DNA from 4 places in the Pararhizobium capsulatum DSM 1112 genome. Region 2 is predicted to be linked to each of the others. Evidence: predicted binding sites of a transcription regulator. Region 2 holds the regulator's gene; each other region holds the start of a gene.
The links. The regulator PhoB, encoded in region 2, activates phosphate uptake and scavenging genes when phosphate is short. The targets are predictions, from matches to a motif close to TGTCATNNANCTGTCAT.

Region 1: a site for PhoB is predicted at 1,068-1,084, ahead of olsB (l-ornithine N(alpha)-acyltransferase). Genes of this name have one in related genera too.
Region 3: a site for PhoB is predicted at 1,905-1,921, ahead of QO002_RS24065 (ceramide glucosyltransferase). Genes of this name have one in related genera too.
Region 4: a site for PhoB is predicted at 2,385-2,401, ahead of QO002_RS09995 (esterase-like activity of phytase family protein). Genes of this name have one in related genera too.

The regions. Positions count from the first base shown of each region.
Region 1 is NZ_JAUSVF010000001.1:896,175-900,528, forward strand. Features, by position in the region: gene QO002_RS04230 (hybrid sensor histidine kinase/response regulator) at 1-1,029, shown strand, start outside; gene olsB (l-ornithine N(alpha)-acyltransferase) at 1,134-2,012, shown strand; gene QO002_RS04240 (NADP-dependent malic enzyme) at 2,221-4,354, opposite strand, start outside.
Region 2 is NZ_JAUSVF010000001.1:1,013,360-1,017,713, reverse strand. Features, by position in the region: gene pstA (phosphate ABC transporter permease PstA) at 1-859, shown strand, start outside; gene pstB (phosphate ABC transporter ATP-binding protein PstB) at 872-1,687, shown strand; gene phoU (phosphate signaling complex protein PhoU) at 1,761-2,474, shown strand; gene phoB (phosphate regulon transcriptional regulator PhoB) at 2,578-3,261, shown strand; gene ftrA (transcriptional regulator FtrA) at 3,262-4,293, opposite strand; gene QO002_RS04785 (rhodanese-like domain-containing protein) at 4,352-4,354, shown strand, end outside.
Region 3 is NZ_JAUSVF010000002.1:800,094-804,447, reverse strand. Features, by position in the region: gene QO002_RS24075 (aminotransferase-like domain-containing protein) at 1-849, opposite strand, end outside; gene QO002_RS24070 (DMT family transporter) at 959-1,822, shown strand; gene QO002_RS24065 (ceramide glucosyltransferase) at 2,006-3,154, shown strand; gene QO002_RS24060 (D-arabinono-1,4-lactone oxidase) at 3,235-4,354, opposite strand, start outside.
Region 4 is NZ_JAUSVF010000001.1:2,078,555-2,082,908, forward strand. Features, by position in the region: gene lon (endopeptidase La) at 1-1,797, shown strand, start outside; gene hbs (non-specific DNA-binding protein Hbs) at 2,014-2,286, shown strand; gene QO002_RS09995 (esterase-like activity of phytase family protein) at 2,451-4,354, shown strand, end outside.

The DNA.
Region 1 (4,354 bases), 120 kb from region 2:
GGTGATAATCTCCAACGCAGCGGCGGTTCAGGCCTCGGGCTTGCGATCTCACGGCGGATCATCGAGCAATTCGGCGGCAGCCTGACGCTCTCCAGCGAGCCGGGCAGGGGAACCACGTTCGATATCCGCTTTCCGGTCAATGCCTGCGAGCGGCCGGCCTCGGCCCACGGCCGCAAGGGCACGCTGGAGGGATCGCGCGTTCTGGTCATGGCGCCAGGCGGACCTGCATCCCGCGCCCTCTTCGAAACCGTGACGACGCTTGGCGGGCATTGCGTGCGTGCCGAAACCTTCGGCGATGCGCAGATACATGCGGGGTGGGCGGCATCCGGCCAGGCATCGCTCACCGATATCATCGTCGATCATCGCCATGCCGCGCAGTTCCGCCGGTTGTTGGCCGATCTTCCCGGTCTGGCGCAGCTCAATCTCCGGCGCATCTACCTCGTCAATCCGGAAGAGCGCAACGGTCGTCCGATGAACCAGATCGATGGCTATCAGGCATGGCTGATCCGGCCCCTGCGCGAGCGGTCGCTTGTCGAGGTTTTGAGGGGACGGATGAAGGGTATGGAAGTGCGCGACGCGATCAACGACAACAGGCCGATGCTGCGCGAAGTGCCAACCCTGCGCATCGAACCCGCGCGCCAGGGGGTGCTTCTTGCTGAAGACGATCCGGTCAATGCGCTGATCATACGCTCGATTCTTGAAAAGGCCGGACATACCGTCCGGCCGGTGGGGGATTTCGGGGCGCTTGCGACGGTGCTCTTCGATGCGCCGGCATCCGAGCGCATGATGCCGGAACTGATCGTTACCGATCTGAACATGCCCGGCGGCACGGGTCTCGACATGCTCGAGCGCTTGCGCCAGGAAGAGCGAACGGGGTACCGCCGTGGCTCTATCCCGGTGATCGTATTGACATCGGACACGAGCGACGAAACCCGGGAAACCCTGATCGCGGCAGGCGCCAGCGCCGTGCTTCCAAAGCCGGTGGAACCGGCGCGGTTGACGGCAGAAATAGAGCGTCTGCTCAGATGATGAAACGTCATCCCCAGACGGTTTTCCTGCGCTCGCCATGTCACTATGCTGTCGCAGAAACATGGTTTAAGCCGGGCAGAACGAAGTGATCAGGATCAGCGGAAATGACGATAGAAATCTTGGATCGGACCGGCTTGATTGAGCAGCCGCAGTTGCGCGTCCGGACTTCTGTGGCTCCTGCTGGAGACATCCTTGGCCGGATCGGCACGCTGGAAACCCGGCTTGCGCGTTCCAACTCCGAGATCGATGCCGCACAGGCCGTTCGCTACCGCGTCTTCGTCGAAGAGATGAAGGCAAAGCCGACGCCGGATGCTGCGCGCCGAAAGCGCGATATCGACGCATGGGATGTCGTCTGCGACCATCTGCTGGTGCTTGACACCGCCATCGAAGGCGATGCCGAAGAACAGATCGTCGGCACCTACCGCATTCTGCGCCAGGACGTTGCACGTCGCACCGGGGGCTTTTATTCGGCCTCGGAATTCGAGATCGAGTCACTCCTCGACCGCCATCCTGGCAAGAGTTTCATGGAGCTTGGCCGCTCCTGCGTCCTGCCCGACTATCGCACCAAACGGACGGTCGAGCTGCTCTGGCAGGGCAATTGGGCCTATGCGTTGAAGCACGGCGTCGATGCGATGTTCGGCTGTGGTTCCTTCCCCGGCAATATTCCGGAAGTGCATGCGCTGGCGCTGTCCTTCCTTCATCACACCGTTGCTGTCAGTGGCGAGTGGCAGGTTTCCGCCCGCCCGGAGCTGTTTCGAACAATGGACCTGATGCCGGCGGAAGCGATCAATACGCGCAAGGCGCTGTCTGCCCTGCCGCCGCTCATCAAGGGTTACATGCGCCTCGGTGCGATGGTCGGCGAGGGCGCTGTCGTCGACCACGCCTTCAAGACGACCGATGTGCTGATCGTCCTGCCGATCAACAACATTTCCGGCCGGTACCTCAACTACTATGGCGCGGATGCAACACGTTTCGCCAGTTAAAATGCTGCAATGCAAAATAGATTGACGCGCTGCAATATATTTGATTTCATCTCAGTGTGACTAGCAGCTTTTGATCATCATTTGGTATTGAGTGGCGTGTATTGTGGGACATTATGTCCTGAAGTATTTGATCAAGGTCGGCATTTCGCATGAAAAAGCCCGCCCGGGAAACCGGAGCGGGCTTTTTTCGTTTCAGCGCCGCCAGATTTTACATCCCGGCATTATGGGCGGCCAGTGCCGCCATGTTGACGATATCCGAATCCTTGGCCGCCATCGAGACGATCTGCACCGACTTGTCGAGGCCGACAAGCAGCGGGCCTATCACGGTCGAGCCACCGAGTTCCTGCAGCATCTTGGTGGAGATCGAAGCCGAGTGGAAAGCCGGCATGACCAGCACGTTTGCTGTGCCTGACAGGCGGCAGAAGGGGTATTGCTCCATGACCTGGGCATTGAGCGCAACGTCGGCTCCCATTTCCCCGTCATACTCAAAATCCACGCGGCGCTTGTCGAGGATATCGACGGCCTCGCGTACCCGCTCCGAGCGTTCACCGGAAGGATGGCCGAAGGTCGAATAGGCAAGCATCGCCACGCGCGGAAAATAGCCGAGACGGCGGGCAAGGCCTGCGGCTTCCTCGGCGATATCGGCAAGTTCCTGCGCGGTGGGCATGTCGTGCACCGCCGTATCGGCAACAAGCACCGTGCGGCCGCGGCAGAGCGCCAGCGACACGCCGATCACCCGGTGGCCGGGTTTCGGATCGATGCAGCGACGCACGTCATCGAGCGCGGTGGAATAGTTGCGGGTGATGCCCGTCACCATGCCATCGGCATCGCCCATCGCCACCATGCAGGCGGCAAAATGGTTGCGGTCGTTGTTGATCAGGCGCTGGGCATCGCGGAAGAGATAGCCCTTCCGCTGCAGGCGGGCATAGAGATAGTCGGTATAGGCGCCGGTGCGCTTGGAAAGGCGGGCGTTGACCAGCTCGATGCCGGGCCGGTCGAGGTCGATACCCTCGCGCTCGGCTATTTCGCGCATCCGGTCCTCGCGGCCGAGCAGAAGGGCGGTGCCGAGATCCTGGTTGGCATAGGCGAGCGCCGAGCGCATCATCCTGACTTCTTCGCCTTCGGCAAAGACGATGCGCTTCGGCTGGCGGCGGACGCGCTCGTAGATGCGCTGCAGGGTGGAGGCGATCGGGTCGCGCCGCGCCGACAGCTGGCGGCCATAGGCGGCAAGATCCGGGATCGGCTTGCGGGCAACGCCACTTTCCATCGCCGCCTTGGCGACAGCGACCGGAATGGCCGAGATCAGGCGGGGATCGAAGGGCACGGGAATGATGTATTGCGGACCGAAACGGGGCCGGTTGCCCTGATAGGCAGCGGCGACATCATCCGGCACGTCTTCCTTGGCAAGGCTCGCCAGCGCCTGGGCGGCCGCAATTTTCATCGCCTCGTTGATGGTGGTGGCATGCACGTCGAGCGCGCCGCGGAAGATATAGGGGAAGCCGAGAACGTTGTTGACCTGGTTCGGGTAGTCGGAACGGCCCGTCGCGACGATGGCGTCGTCACGGATATCGGCGACTTCCTCCGGGGTGATTTCCGGGTCCGGATTGGCCATGGCGAAGATGATCGGCCGAGGCGCCATCGAGCGGATCATGTCCTGCGACAGCGTGCCCTTGCCGGAGAGACCGAAGACCACGTCTGCGCCATCCATCGCTTCGACGAGCGTGCGCTTGTCCGTCTTGAGGGCATGGGCGGATTTCCACTGGTTCATGCCTTCGGTGCGGCCCTGATAGATGATGCCCTTGGTGTCGCAGAGCGTGATGTTCTCGGCCGTAAAGCCCATGGACTTGATCAGCTCGACGCAGGCGATCGCGGCAGCGCCCGCGCCGTTGCAGACGAGCTTCGTCGTCTTGAAATCGCGGCCCGTCAGTGTGAGCGCGTTGATCAGGCCGGCAGCGGCGATAATGGCAGTGCCGTGCTGGTCGTCATGGAATACCGGGATATCCATGACCTCGCGCAGTTTCTGCTCGATGATGAAACAGTCCGGCGCCTTGATGTCTTCGAGATTGATGCCGCCGAAGGAGGGGCCGAGGAAGCGCACGCAGTTGATGAACTCGTCGACATTTTCGGTGTCGACCTCAAGGTCGATGGAATCGACGTCGGCAAAGCGCTTGAACAGCACCGACTTGCCTTCCATGACCGGCTTGGACGCCAGCGCGCCGAGGTTGCCGAGGCCGAGAATGGCGGTGCCGTTGGAAATGACGGCCACCATGTTGCCGCGGGTCGTATAGTCGTAGGCCTTTGCCGGATCGGCGGCGATCGCCTTGACGGGCACCGCAACGCCC
Region 2 (4,354 bases):
GGCCGAAGGCAATATCGACAGCGCCAACAAGGGCCAGATCGATCTCGCCGTGCCGGAAGCCAACCGCAAGGTGAAGGACCAGCAGATCGAGTGGATGAAGACGCTCACCGAGAGCGGTTCGCTCACGAAGTCCTTCAACACCGGCCTCTTCACCTTCGGCGCATCGAGCCGTCCGGAAGCAGCCGGCATCGGCGTCGCGGCGCTCGGCTCCCTCTACATGATGTTGATCGTGCTCGTTCTTGCCCTGCCGATCGGTGTTTGTGCATCGATCTACCTGGAAGAGTTCGCGCCGAAGAACCGCTTGACCGACCTGATCGAGGTGAACATCAACAACCTCGCGGCCGTTCCGTCGATTGTCTACGGTCTGCTTGGCCTAGCGGTGTTCATCAACTTCGCCGGCATGCCCCGCTCGGCTGCTCTCGTTGGCGGTCTCGTCCTGACGCTGATGACGCTTCCGACGATCATCATCGCGACCCGCGCGGCGCTGAAGGCCGTGCCGCCTTCGATCCGCTCTGCGGCTCTGGGTCTCGGCGCCTCGAAGATGCAGACCATCTTCCATCATGTCCTGCCGCTCGCCATGCCGGGCGTTCTGACCGGAACGATCATCGGCCTTGCCCATGCGCTTGGCGAAACCGCCCCGCTGCTGCTCATCGGCATGGTCGCCTTCGTCGTCGATTATCCTGGCTCGCCGATGGAGCCCTCCACTGCCCTGCCCGTGCAGATCTACATGTGGGCCAATGAAGCAGAACGTGCATTCGTCGAACGGACGTCGGGAGCGATCATCATCCTCCTGGTATTCCTCGTCGTCATGAACCTTGGCGCAATCCTGTTGCGGCGTCGCTTTGAGCGTCGCTGGTAGTGAGGTAGAAACATGAACATGATGTCCGAAGCAGCAGTCGAAAAGGCTCTCGAGCAGAAAATGAATACCATACCCTACAAGATGATCGGCAAGGATGTTTCCGTCTATTACGGCGAGAAGCGCGCTCTTTTCGATGTGAACCTCAACGTCCGCGAAAACACCGTCACCGCTTTGATCGGCCCTTCGGGCTGCGGCAAGTCGACATTCCTGCGCACGCTGAACCGCATGAACGACACGATCGACGGCTGCCGCGTGACCGGCAAGATCACGCTCGACGAAGACGATATCTACGATCCGACGATCGACGTCGTGGAACTGCGTGCCCGCGTCGGCATGGTGTTCCAGAAGCCGAACCCGTTCCCCAAGTCGATCTATGAGAACGTCTCCTACGGCCCGCGTATCCACGGTCTCGCCCGCTCGAAGGCGGAGTTCGACCAGGTGGTCGAGCAGAGCCTGCAGAAAGCCGGCCTCTGGAACGAGGTGAAGGATCGCCTGCATGAGCCGGGCACCGGCCTCTCGGGTGGTCAGCAGCAGCGTCTGTGCATTGCACGCGCCGTTGCGGTCAGCCCGGAAGTAATCCTGATGGACGAGCCCTGCTCGGCTCTCGACCCTATCGCAACCGCAAAGGTCGAGGAACTGATCCACGAACTGCGCGCCAACTTCACGATCGTCATCGTCACGCACTCGATGCAGCAGGCAGCCCGCGTTTCGCAGCGCACCGCCATGTTCCACCTCGGCAATCTCGTCGAGGAGAACGATACCGACAAGATGTTCACCAACCCGGACGACCAGCGCACCCAGGACTACATCATGGGCCGTTTCGGCTGACGATGCGGTCTGCCGCCAGCCACTGGCCAAGCGGCGGACACCTGGAAACTGACCATGATCCGAAGGAACGACGATGAGCTCTACACATATTGTTTCCGTCTATGACGAAGACCTGAAATATCTTTCACGCCGGATTTCCGAGATGGGCGGCCTGGCCGAGCAGATGGTCGGCGATTCTGTCCGCGCCCTCGTCAACGCCGATCTCGCCCTTGCCCAAAAGGTCATCTCCGATGACGTCGTGCTGGACGAGGCAGAACGTCAGATCGGTGAAAAGGCGATCATCACCATCGCCAAGCGCCAGCCGATGGCGGCCGACCTGCGCGAAATCATGGGATCGATCCGCATCGCTGCCGATCTGGAACGCGTCGGCGACCTCGGCAAGAACACCGCCAAGCGCGTTATTGCCGTCGCCAACGCCAGCCTGCCGCGTCAGCTTGCCCGTGGCCTCGAGCACCTTGCCGAGCTTGCCCTGGTGCAGCTCAAGGAAGTGCTGGATGTCTATGCATCCCGCTCGCCGGAAAAGGCCAACAGCATCCGGGAACGCGACGGCGAGATCGACGCGATCTACACGTCGCTTTTTCGCGAACTCTTGACCTACATGATGGAAGATCCGCGCAACATCACGCCCTGCACGCATCTTCTTTTCTGCGCCAAGAACATCGAGCGTATCGGCGATCACGCAACCAACATCGCCGAGACCATCTATTACATGGCGACGGGCGCGCAGCCGGTTGGCGAACGGCCGAAGGACGACACGGCCAATACCGTGGGCGCAATCGGCAACTGACCGCGGCGGCGCGGCAAATGTTGAAAATGACCTAGATTGAACGCCGGACCAGGGAAGGTCCGGCGAGCGCTCTTCCTTTGCGAAAGCGCCCAAGGAGTTGATCATGCAGCCAAGAATTGCCGTTGTGGAAGATGAGGAAGCCCTCAGCGTTCTTCTCCGCTACAATCTGGAAGCCGAAGGTTTCGACGTCGATACCATCAATCGCGGCGACGAAGCCGAAATGCGCCTGCAGGAGCGCTTACCGGACCTGCTCATTCTCGACTGGATGCTGCCCGGCGTTTCCGGCATCGAGCTATGCCGTCGTCTGCGCCAGCGGGCCGAGACCGAGCGCCTACCCATCATCATGCTGACGGCGCGTGGCGAGGAAAGCGAGCGGGTACGTGGCCTTGCCACCGGCGCGGACGATTATGTGGTCAAGCCTTTCTCGACGCCGGAGCTGATGGCGCGGGTCAAGGCGATGCTGCGCCGTGCAAGGCCGGAGGTACTTTCCACGCTCCTCAAATGCGGCGATATCGAGCTTGACCGCGAAACGCACCGGGTTCACCGCAAGACCCGCGAAGTCCGCCTCGGCCCGACAGAATTCCGCCTTCTGGAATTCTTCATGGCCTCTCCCGGCCGTGTTTTCTCGCGCTCGCAGCTGCTGGACGGGGTGTGGGGCCACGACATCTACGTGGATGAACGCACCGTTGACGTCCATGTCGGTCGTCTGCGCAAGGCGTTGAACTTTTCGAACATGCAGGACGTCATCCGCACGGTGCGCGGCGCCGGCTATTCCCTGGAAAGCTGACTATCCTGCCTCGGCAATCGCGGGGCCAGCAAAGGTCTCGCGATAGGCTGTCGGTGTTGTCGCATAGTGTCGCCGAAAATGATGGCGCAAGGTGGCAGCGGCACCAAAACCCGCCAGCTCGGCGATCCTGTCGATCGGGGTCGCGGAATTTTCCAATAGGTCGCGTGCCCGCGTCAGGCGCTCCAGCAGAACCCATTGCGCCGGCGTCGTTCCCGTCGCCGCCTCGAAGCGCCGAAGGAAGGTGCGAGTGCTCATGCCGGAGATATTCGCAAGCGACGCGACGCTGTGATCGGCACCGAGATTGTTGCGGATATGATCGAGAAGCGGTCCCAGGCGCGCGCTTTCGTGAGGTAACGGCACAGCACGCTCGATATACTGCGCCTGTCCACCATCCCTGTGCGGCGGGACGACAAGACGTCGGGCCACCATATTGGCCGCGACCATTCCGTAGTCACGACGAATGAGGTGCAGGCAGAGATCGATGCCGGCAGCGCTCCCGGCTGAAGTCAGGACCGTGCCTTCATCGACGTAGAGAACATCAGGCTGCACGTGAATATCCGGATAACGCTGTTTCAGCGCATCCGTATAACGCCAGTGGGTTGTGGCACGTCGCCCCGCCAGCAGGCCTGCCGCCGCCAGCGCGAAGACGCCCGAGCAGATCGAGAGAATGCGCGCTCCACGTCCATGCGCCGCCGCCAAGGCTTCGCACAGCGCATCCGGCACGGGCGCATCGACGCCGCGCCAGCCGGGCACGATGATTGTCCCGGCTTCCGCCAGCAAATCGAGACCGCCGTCGGCGACAATGCGCACACCACCGGCCGCTCGCATCTCGCCGGGATCGACCCCGGCCACGGCAAAGCGATACCAGTCCGCCCCCATTTCCGGCCGCGGAAGCCCAAAAGCCTCGACCGCAACACCGAATTCGAAGGTGCAGAGACCATCGTAGGCGAGTGCTACGACGAGCGGGCTTGGCGGTTTCGGGTGTCGGTTCAAATCTGGCATGATCTTCACACTATATGGCAAAACTGCCATCTGCCAATCCCACGGACGCCGGCGTATCCAGATGATGACAGCAACCAAGGAGACAATCATG
Region 3 (4,354 bases), on a different contig from region 2:
GTCCTCGACGATCGTCAGGTCGAATTGATCAGCAAGTTTCAGGACGCGGTGCGCCACGACCGGTGAGAGCGTCGCCCCCGTTGGATTGTGGATCGCAGAATTCGTGATGTAGAGGCGCGGGCGATGGTCGGCGAGCACGCGGGCGAGAACCTCGATATCGGGTCCGGAAGGCGTGTAAGGCACGCTGACGATTTTTGCCCTGTGGGCGCGGAGCAGGGCATGAAAATTGAAGTAGCAGGGATCGTCGATGAGAACTGTGTCGCCTGCTTCGAGAAGCAACCGGCAGATGAGGTCGATCGCTTGCGTGCCCGATTCCGTCAGCATGATCTGATCGGGAAACGCTTCCATGCCCCGTTCGGCCATGCGCCGCGCAATGAGCTGCCTCAGTGACGGCAGGCCGAGCGGTGAACTGTAGTCGGCCAGGACCGGTCCTTCCGCCCGCGACATGGTCCGAAGGGCGCGACGCATGCTTTGCTGCGGTAGCCAGCCCGAGGGAAGCCAGCCGCAGCCGGGTTTCAGGATGTCGTCGCTCGTCTCCAGGGATTGGCGGGAAACCCAGAAAGGATCGACGACCCGATCCAGCTGGGGACCAGCTTCAACGAGCGAAAAGGGTGCGGCCTGGCCTGCCACATAGAAGCCGGATCCGGGCCTGGACAGGATGGCGCCTTCGCCGACAAGCCGCTCATAGGCGTCGACCACTGTCGACGTCGACACTTTCAGCGCTGCGGCGAGGCTGCGTACCGAGGGCAGCTTGGCGCCGGGCGTGAGGCTACGCCCCGCGATCCTTTGCCTGATCGTGGCCATCACCATGACCACCCGCGTCGCGCCGCCTGTCTTTTCCCCGGTCATCTGTACTGCTTCCACATCCATAACAGTTTGACGAAACTGTATCAGAGTGTCGCTGGCCCCACCATCCATCTTCGGAGATAACGGCGCAAAGCATGAGGAAGATGTGATGATGGATAAAACAACGTCTGGACTGTTGAATGGCTTGGTTGGTGTGGTGATCTTCAGCGGCTCGCTGCCTGCGACCCGTGTTGCGGTCATGCAGTTCGATCCCGTATTCCTGACCGTCGCGCGCGCCGCCACCGCCGGCATTCTTGCTCTGGCATTGCTGGTCGTTTTTCGGGAAAAGCGTCCTCAAGGCCGCGATTTCCTGTCTTTGGCCGTCATCGCAGGTGGCGTGGTCGTCGGATTTCCGCTCCTCACGGCGCTGGCGCTGCAACACGTGACATCAGCCCATTCGATCGTTTTTATTGGCCTCCTGCCGCTTGCAACAGCGCTGTTTGGCGTTCTTCGCGGAGGTGAAAGGCCAAAGCCGGCCTTCTGGTTCTTTTCTGCGCTCGGCAGTGTTCTGGTTGCTGGCTTTGCCGTGACGCAGGGGATTTCGACGTCGCCTGTTGGCGACATGCTGATGCTGGCGGCTGTCGTTGTCTGCGGTCTCGGTTATGCCGAGGGCGGCCGGTTGTCGCGGACGCTTGGCGGTTGGCAGGTCATTTCCTGGGCGCTTGTCCTGTCGTTGCCGCTGACGATTGCTGTGTCGCTTTACACGATGCCCCCCAGCTTCGCGGAGATCGAGACGCCTGCGCTGATCGGATTGGCCTATGTCTCGTGCTTCAGCATGCTGATCGGTTTCATCTTCTGGTATCGTGGGCTTGCCCAGGGCGGCATTGCCGCCGTCGGGCAACTGCAATTGCTGCAGCCCTTCTTCGGTCTGGCGCTGGCGGCAACCTTGCTGCACGAGTCCGTAAGCTGGTCGATGCTGGCCGTGACGGTGGCTGTCATCCTTTGCGTCGCTGGTGCGCGAAAATTCGCGAAATGAACGGGGTCCAGGCTCTCCGCGTCGAAACGTCCTTGGAAAAAGCCTTGCAAAAGATGAACGTGTCGATCACGCGCCACCCTCGTGTCATCGCGATGTCATGTGACAATGGTGTCTCTCGGACAGGATGAACGCTGCCTGTTGCGCTGAATCGGCGCAATTGGCGCCTGACTGGAGTAATTGCGCATGGAGATGGCACTCAGCCTTGCTACAGGATTTCTCGTGGCTCTCAACCTGGCGAGCGTCGTGGTCGCCGGCCGGCGAATGACATCGAAGCATGCGCCTTCGCCGATCATCTCCGGTAACCCGCCAGTCTCGATCGTCGTGCCGATGCGCGGGATCGAAAACTTCACGACGGAAACGCTGCAGGCCGCTTTCCAGCTGAACTGGCCCGACTATGAACTGATCTTCTGTGTTGCGGATGTCGATGATCCGGTTCTCAGGGATATCCGCAAGATGATCGCCGCGCATCCTCTCGTGGAGGTGCATATCCTTACCGGAGACGATCGGATCAGCGCCAATCCGAAGCTCAACAATTGCGTCAAGGGCTGGCGGGCGGCGCGCCATGACTGGGTCGTCCTTGCCGATTCCAATGTGCTCATGCCTGCGGATTATGTCCAGCACCTGCTTGCGGGCTGGCGGAAGAATACGGGCGTGGTCTGCTCCACGCCCATCGGCTCGCGTCCGGATGGTTTCTGGGCTGAAGTCGAGTGTATGTTCCTCAATACCCAGCAGGCGCGATGGCAATATGCCGGCGAAGCGATCGGTTTCGGCTTCGCCCAGGGCAAGAGCATGCTTTGGTACAAGCCGATGCTGGACGCAAACGGCGGCATTCAGGCGCTCAACGCCGAGATTGCCGAGGATGCAGCGGCAACCAAGCTGGTGCGCCGGACTGGCCGGAGCGTCCATCTGGTATCCTGCCCGTTCGACCAGCCCCTCGGCCGGCGCAGCATGCATGACGTGTGGTCGCGTCAGTGCCGCTGGGCGCGGCTTCGGCGCGTGACGTTTCCAGGCTTGTTCACCCCGGAAATCGTTCTAGGCGCCTTTCCGCCTTTGCTTCTCGGGCTTCTCGCCGCTGCTTCGGCAGACATCGGTCTCCCGGCGATGGTTCTCCTGATTGCCGCCTCCATCTACCTGCCGGAAATGGCGCTTGCTGCGGCAAAGGGCTGGCGGCTTTCCCGATGGTCCCTGCCCGCCATGATCGTCAGGGATGTGATGATGCCCTTGATCTGGGTCCGCAGCTGGATTGGCGGAACCATCGACTGGCGAGGCAATACGATGACGATTGGCACCGCGGTCTGCGAACTGAGCGAAACCCCGGTTCACTCAGCCTAGAATTTGTCAGGGAAAAGTGGGGACCGGTTGTTCCGAAAAGACATCCTCCAGGGCATGACGTCTCCCGGCCTGCGTGGCTTCTAGCTGAAAACAACGTCTTCGAGCCACGGATTGGAGAATTTTCCGCTCGGGTCCAGCCGCTCACGGAGCTGTTTGAAGCGCGCGATCATGGGATAGCGGCCGCCCATCGGCGTGCGCGAAAACACCTTGCCCCAGTGTGGCAGGGCATCGAAGGGCGCTAGCGCGTCTTCGATAAGGCGAACGGCAGTCTCAACTGCGACCTGATCGCGGACCCAGGTGAAATGCATGGAAAGCGTGTCGCGCTTGTATTGCGGGCTGAGCCAAAGAGCGTCGGCCGCCACCGTCCGAAACTCGGCGACCTGGGCTAGGTGGGCAAAGCTCTTGCGAATGGATGCAACGGCCTCGATGGCGGCTGCCGCATGGTGCCGCGGAACATGGAATTCCGACTGGATTTCATCGCCGTTGCTCGGCGTAAAGCCCATTTTGAAATGGGACAGCCGATCTGACCAAAGGCCACGGGCGCCCAGCTGGTCCGTGGCATTTTCGGGATCGACGCCGCTGATTGGATGTCGTTTCACCGCCGCCAGCGTGGCGCCGAATATCTCGTCGGGCAGGGGTTTCGATGGTTCGGCGCTCTTTACCCAGACCTGACCTGCGGTGTCGCCCCAGGCCGTGAAAACGCTGACGCTGTACCCGGTCGCCATGATGGCATCGAGATTGTCGAGCAGCGCGGCCCATCCCAGACCTTCGTAGACGCTCTGGGAAACCTCGAAGGCGGGCTGGGTATCAAGCGTCACCCGCGTGACGACACCGAGCGCTCCCAGATGAACCACCATGCCGTCGAAATCCGGATCGCCGCGTTTCGTGGTGAGAAGCTTGCCGTCGGCCGTGACGATCTCCAGGCCGCTGACGGCGGTTGCCAGATTGCCGTTGCCATCACCCGAGCCGTGCGTGGCTGTCGCGATCGCCCCGGCGATGGAGATATGCGGCAGGGACGCGAGATTGTGTACCGCCAGCTTGTGGTTCGCAAGAAATGCAGCAAGGTCCCCATAGGTCGCGTGGCCGGCGATCGACACCTGCCCGCCATCGGCCTCGATGACAGGATCAAGCGGCATGTGCCCCAGCACAATCGCCACATCACCATCGGCAATCGCGTTGAAGGAGTGGCGCGAACCCAGA
Region 4 (4,354 bases), 1.1 Mb from region 2:
GTTCTGCAGGTCGAAAAGCGTATCCGCTCGCGCGTCAAGCGCCAGATGGAGAAGACCCAGCGCGAGTACTACTTGAACGAACAGATGAAGGCGATCCAGAAGGAGCTTGGCGACGGCGAGGAAGGCCGCGACGAGATGGCCGAGCTGGAAGAGCGCATCTCCAAGACCAAGCTCTCCAAGGAGGCCCGCGAAAAGGCGGAAGCCGAAATGAAGAAGCTGCGCCAGATGAGCCCGATGTCGGCGGAAGCCACTGTCGTGCGCAATTATCTGGATTGGCTGCTCGGCATTCCGTGGAACAAGAAGTCCAAGATCAAGACCGATCTCAACAACGCCGAGAAGGTGCTGGAAATCGATCACTTCGGTCTGGACAAGGTCAAGGAGCGCATCGTCGAGTATCTCGCGGTCCAGGCCCGTTCGCAGAAGATCAAGGGCCCGATCCTGTGCCTCGTCGGTCCTCCGGGCGTCGGCAAGACCTCGCTCGCCAAGTCGATCGCCAAGGCGACCGGCCGCGAGTACGTGCGCATGGCGCTCGGTGGGGTTCGTGACGAAGCTGAAATCCGCGGTCACCGCCGCACCTATATCGGCTCGATGCCCGGCAAGGTCATCCAGTCGATGAAGAAGGCGAAGAAGTCCAACCCGCTCTTCCTGCTCGATGAAATCGACAAGATGGGCCAGGACTTCCGCGGCGATCCGTCATCGGCTCTCTTGGAGGTGCTGGATCCGGAACAGAACTCGACGTTCATGGACCACTATCTTGAAGTCGAATACGACCTGTCCAACGTGATGTTCATCACCACGGCCAACACGCTGAACATTCCAGCGCCCCTGATGGACCGCATGGAAGTGATCCGCATCGCCGGCTATACCGAAGAGGAAAAGCTGGAAATCGCAAAGCGGCATCTGCTGCCGAAGGCGATCGCCGATCACGCCCTGCAGCCCAAGGAGTTCTCGGTCACCGACGGTGCTTTGACCGCGGTGATCCAGACCTACACACGGGAAGCCGGTGTTCGCAGCTTCGAACGCGAACTGATGAAGCTCGCCCGCAAGGCCGTGACCGAGATCCTCAAGGGCAAGACCAAGAAGGTCGAAGTCACTGCGGAAAACATCAATGACTACCTCGGTGTTCCGCGCTATCGCCACGGCGAGGCCGAGCGCACCGACCAGGTCGGCGTGGTCACCGGTCTTGCCTGGACGGAAGTCGGCGGCGAGCTGCTGACGATCGAAGGCGTCATGATGCCCGGCAAGGGCCGCATGACCGTCACGGGCAACCTGAAGGACGTGATGAAGGAATCGATTTCGGCGGCGGCCTCCTATGTCCGCTCGCGTGCGATCGACTTCGGCATCGAGCCCCCGCGCTTCGACACCAGCGACATCCACGTGCACGTGCCGGAAGGTGCGACACCGAAGGATGGTCCGTCTGCCGGTGTTGCCATGGCGACAGCCATCGTCTCGATCATGACCGGCATTCCGGTCAACAAGGACGTGGCGATGACCGGCGAGATCACGCTTCGTGGTCGCGTGCTGCCGATCGGTGGCCTGAAGGAGAAGCTGCTTGCGGCTCTTCGCGGCGGCATCAAGAAGGTGCTGATCCCGGAAGAAAACGCCAAGGACCTGGCGGACATCCCGGACAACGTGAAGAACAACATGGAGATCATTCCGGTCTCGCTGGTCGGGGAGGTTCTCCAGCATGCACTTCTGCGCATGCCGGTGGCCATCGAATGGGATCCGGCCAAGCAGGCACAGCCGATCGCGAGGCCAGATTCGGTCGACGAAGCGGGCTTGACGGTGGCCCATTAAGTGCCTTTTTCCGGCCTTCTTTCGGGGGCCGGAACCCCTCAAAATCGATAAAACGTGGAAGACCGGCATTTTTGCCGGTCTTTTTTTGTAAAACTGCTCGCAAAGCCTTGCATTCCTAGGCGTTCGGGGCGATTGGGATTGCCAAGGCGGGGCAGCGATCAAGCTCTCCCGGCTTGAAATTGAGTCGTTTCGAACCAGTATGAAAGGGGTGGAAACATGAACAAGAATGAGCTCGTGTCGGCCGTTGCTGAGAAGGCCGGACTTTCGAAGACGGACGCGTCCTCTGCAGTGGATGCACTCTTCGACGTTATCCAGGCAGAACTGAAGAACGGTGGCGACATTCGCCTCGTCGGCTTCGGCAACTTTTCGGTTAGCCGCCGCGAAGCATCCAAGGGTCGCAACCCGTCGACCGGCGCAGAAGTGGACATTCCGGCACGCAATGTGCCGAAGTTCTCTGCCGGCAAGGGTCTGAAGGACGCCGTGAACTAAGCTTCATGTTTCATCTGCAGCGCCGCGGTCTCGTGCCGACGGTTCGATAGCAGGTTGATTGGAGGTCCGGGTTTCCCGGGCCTCTTTTTTGTTTGCGCTGTCATGCCCCTGTTACAGTGAAATCGCAAAACCCTGCCGTGTTCGAGAACCGGAGAGGGATTCCAATGAAGACACTTTCTATCACCGCAGCGCTTGCCGCCGTGCTCGCCGCATCGACATCGGCGATTGCTGTCGCCGAGCCCGTATTCAACCGTGTTGCTTCCTTTGCTGTTGCTGACAGTCTGCCGGCCGAAACCGACAGGAAGACGCCGACGTCTTCCGAAATCATTACAGCCAGCGAAGATGGCAACACGCTCGTTTATTCCGACAGCCCCCTGAAGGCGATCGGCTTCATCGACATCACTGACGCCAAGGCTCCTAAGGCCGGCGGAATCGTTTCGTTCGAAGGCGAGCCCACCTCGGTCGCAGCTGTCGGGGGCAAGGTTCTGGCTGCCGTCAACACCCGAGAGAGCTTCACCAAGCCGTCGGGCTTCCTCGCCGCAGTCGACCTCGCCAGCAAGAATATCGATGTGAAGTGCGATCTCGGCGGGCAGCCGGATTCCGTTGCGATCAGCAAGGACAAGACACTTGCCGCCATCGCCATCGAGAACGAGCGTGATGAAGACGTCAATGACGGCCAGATCCCGCAGATGCCGGCCGGTGACCTTGTCATCGTTTCGCTGAAGGATGGCCTGCCTGATTGCGGCACGCTGAAGCATGTCACCCTGACCGGCCTTGCCGAAGTTGCAGGCGATGACCCGGAGCCGGAATTCGTTGCCTTCAATAGCAAGAACGAGATCGCCCTGACGCTTCAGGAAAACAACCACATCGTCATCATCGACGGCAACACGGCAACGGTGACCGGACACTTCTCCGCCGGCACCGCCGACCTGACGGGCATAGACACCCAGAAGGACGGCGCGCTGTCGTTCACCGATGATGTTGCCGGCGTCAAGCGCGAACCCGATGCCGTCAAGTGGCTCGATGACGACCGCATTGTCATCGCCAACGAAGGCGACTACGAAGGCGGCTCGCGCGGTTTCACAATCTTCGACAAGGCCGGCAAGGTTCTGTTCGAATCGGGTTCCAGCTTCGAGCATGCGGTCGCCAAGCTTGGCCACTATCCGGACAAGCGTAATTCCAAGGGCATCGAGCCGGAAGGTCTCGAAGCTGCGACCTTCGGGGAAGACAAGCTGTTCTTCGTCCTGGCTGAACGTGCGTCCGTCGTCGGCGTCTACAAGGATACCGGTGCCGAGCCGGAACTCCTGCAGATCCTGCCATCGGGCGTTTCGCCGGAAGGCGCTGTCGCCATCCCTGGCCGCAACCTGCTGGCAACCGCCAACGAAGTCGATCTCGTCGAAGATGGCGGCGCCCGCTCGCATGTCATGATCTACGAACGTGCTGAAGGCACTGCCGCTTATCCGCAGATCGTCTCCGCCGAGAAGGATGGTGTTCCGATTGGCTTCGGCGCACTCTCCGGTCTCGCTGCGATCAAGGATGAACCCGGCAAGCTCCTTGCTGTCAGCGACTCGGTTTACTCGTCGCAGCCGCGCATCTTCAAGATCGACGCAACCCAGAAGCCGGCGGTGATCACCGACGCGCTCACCATCACCCGCGATGGCGCTCCGGCTCAGAAGCTCGATATCGAAGGCATCGTTGCCGATGGTGAGGGCTTCTGGCTCGCTTCGGAAGGCAACAGCGACAAGCTCTATGCCCACGCGCTGCTGCAGGTCGATGCCAAGGGCAAGATCAAGAAGGAAGTCGCCATTCCGGAAGAACTGCGCGCAAACGAAATCCGCTACGGCTTCGAAGGTATCACCAGCGTTGGCGAAGGCGACGACCAGACACTCTGGATGGCTGTTCAGCGCGAATGGAAGGATGACGAGAAGGGCTTCGTGAAGCTCGTTTCCTACAAACCGGCAAGCGAAGAGTGGGGCGCCGTGCGCTATCCGCTCGAAGCGACGGCTGAAGGCTGGGTCGGTCTCTCGGAGATCACCGTTCACGGCGACCGAGCCTACATCATCGAGCG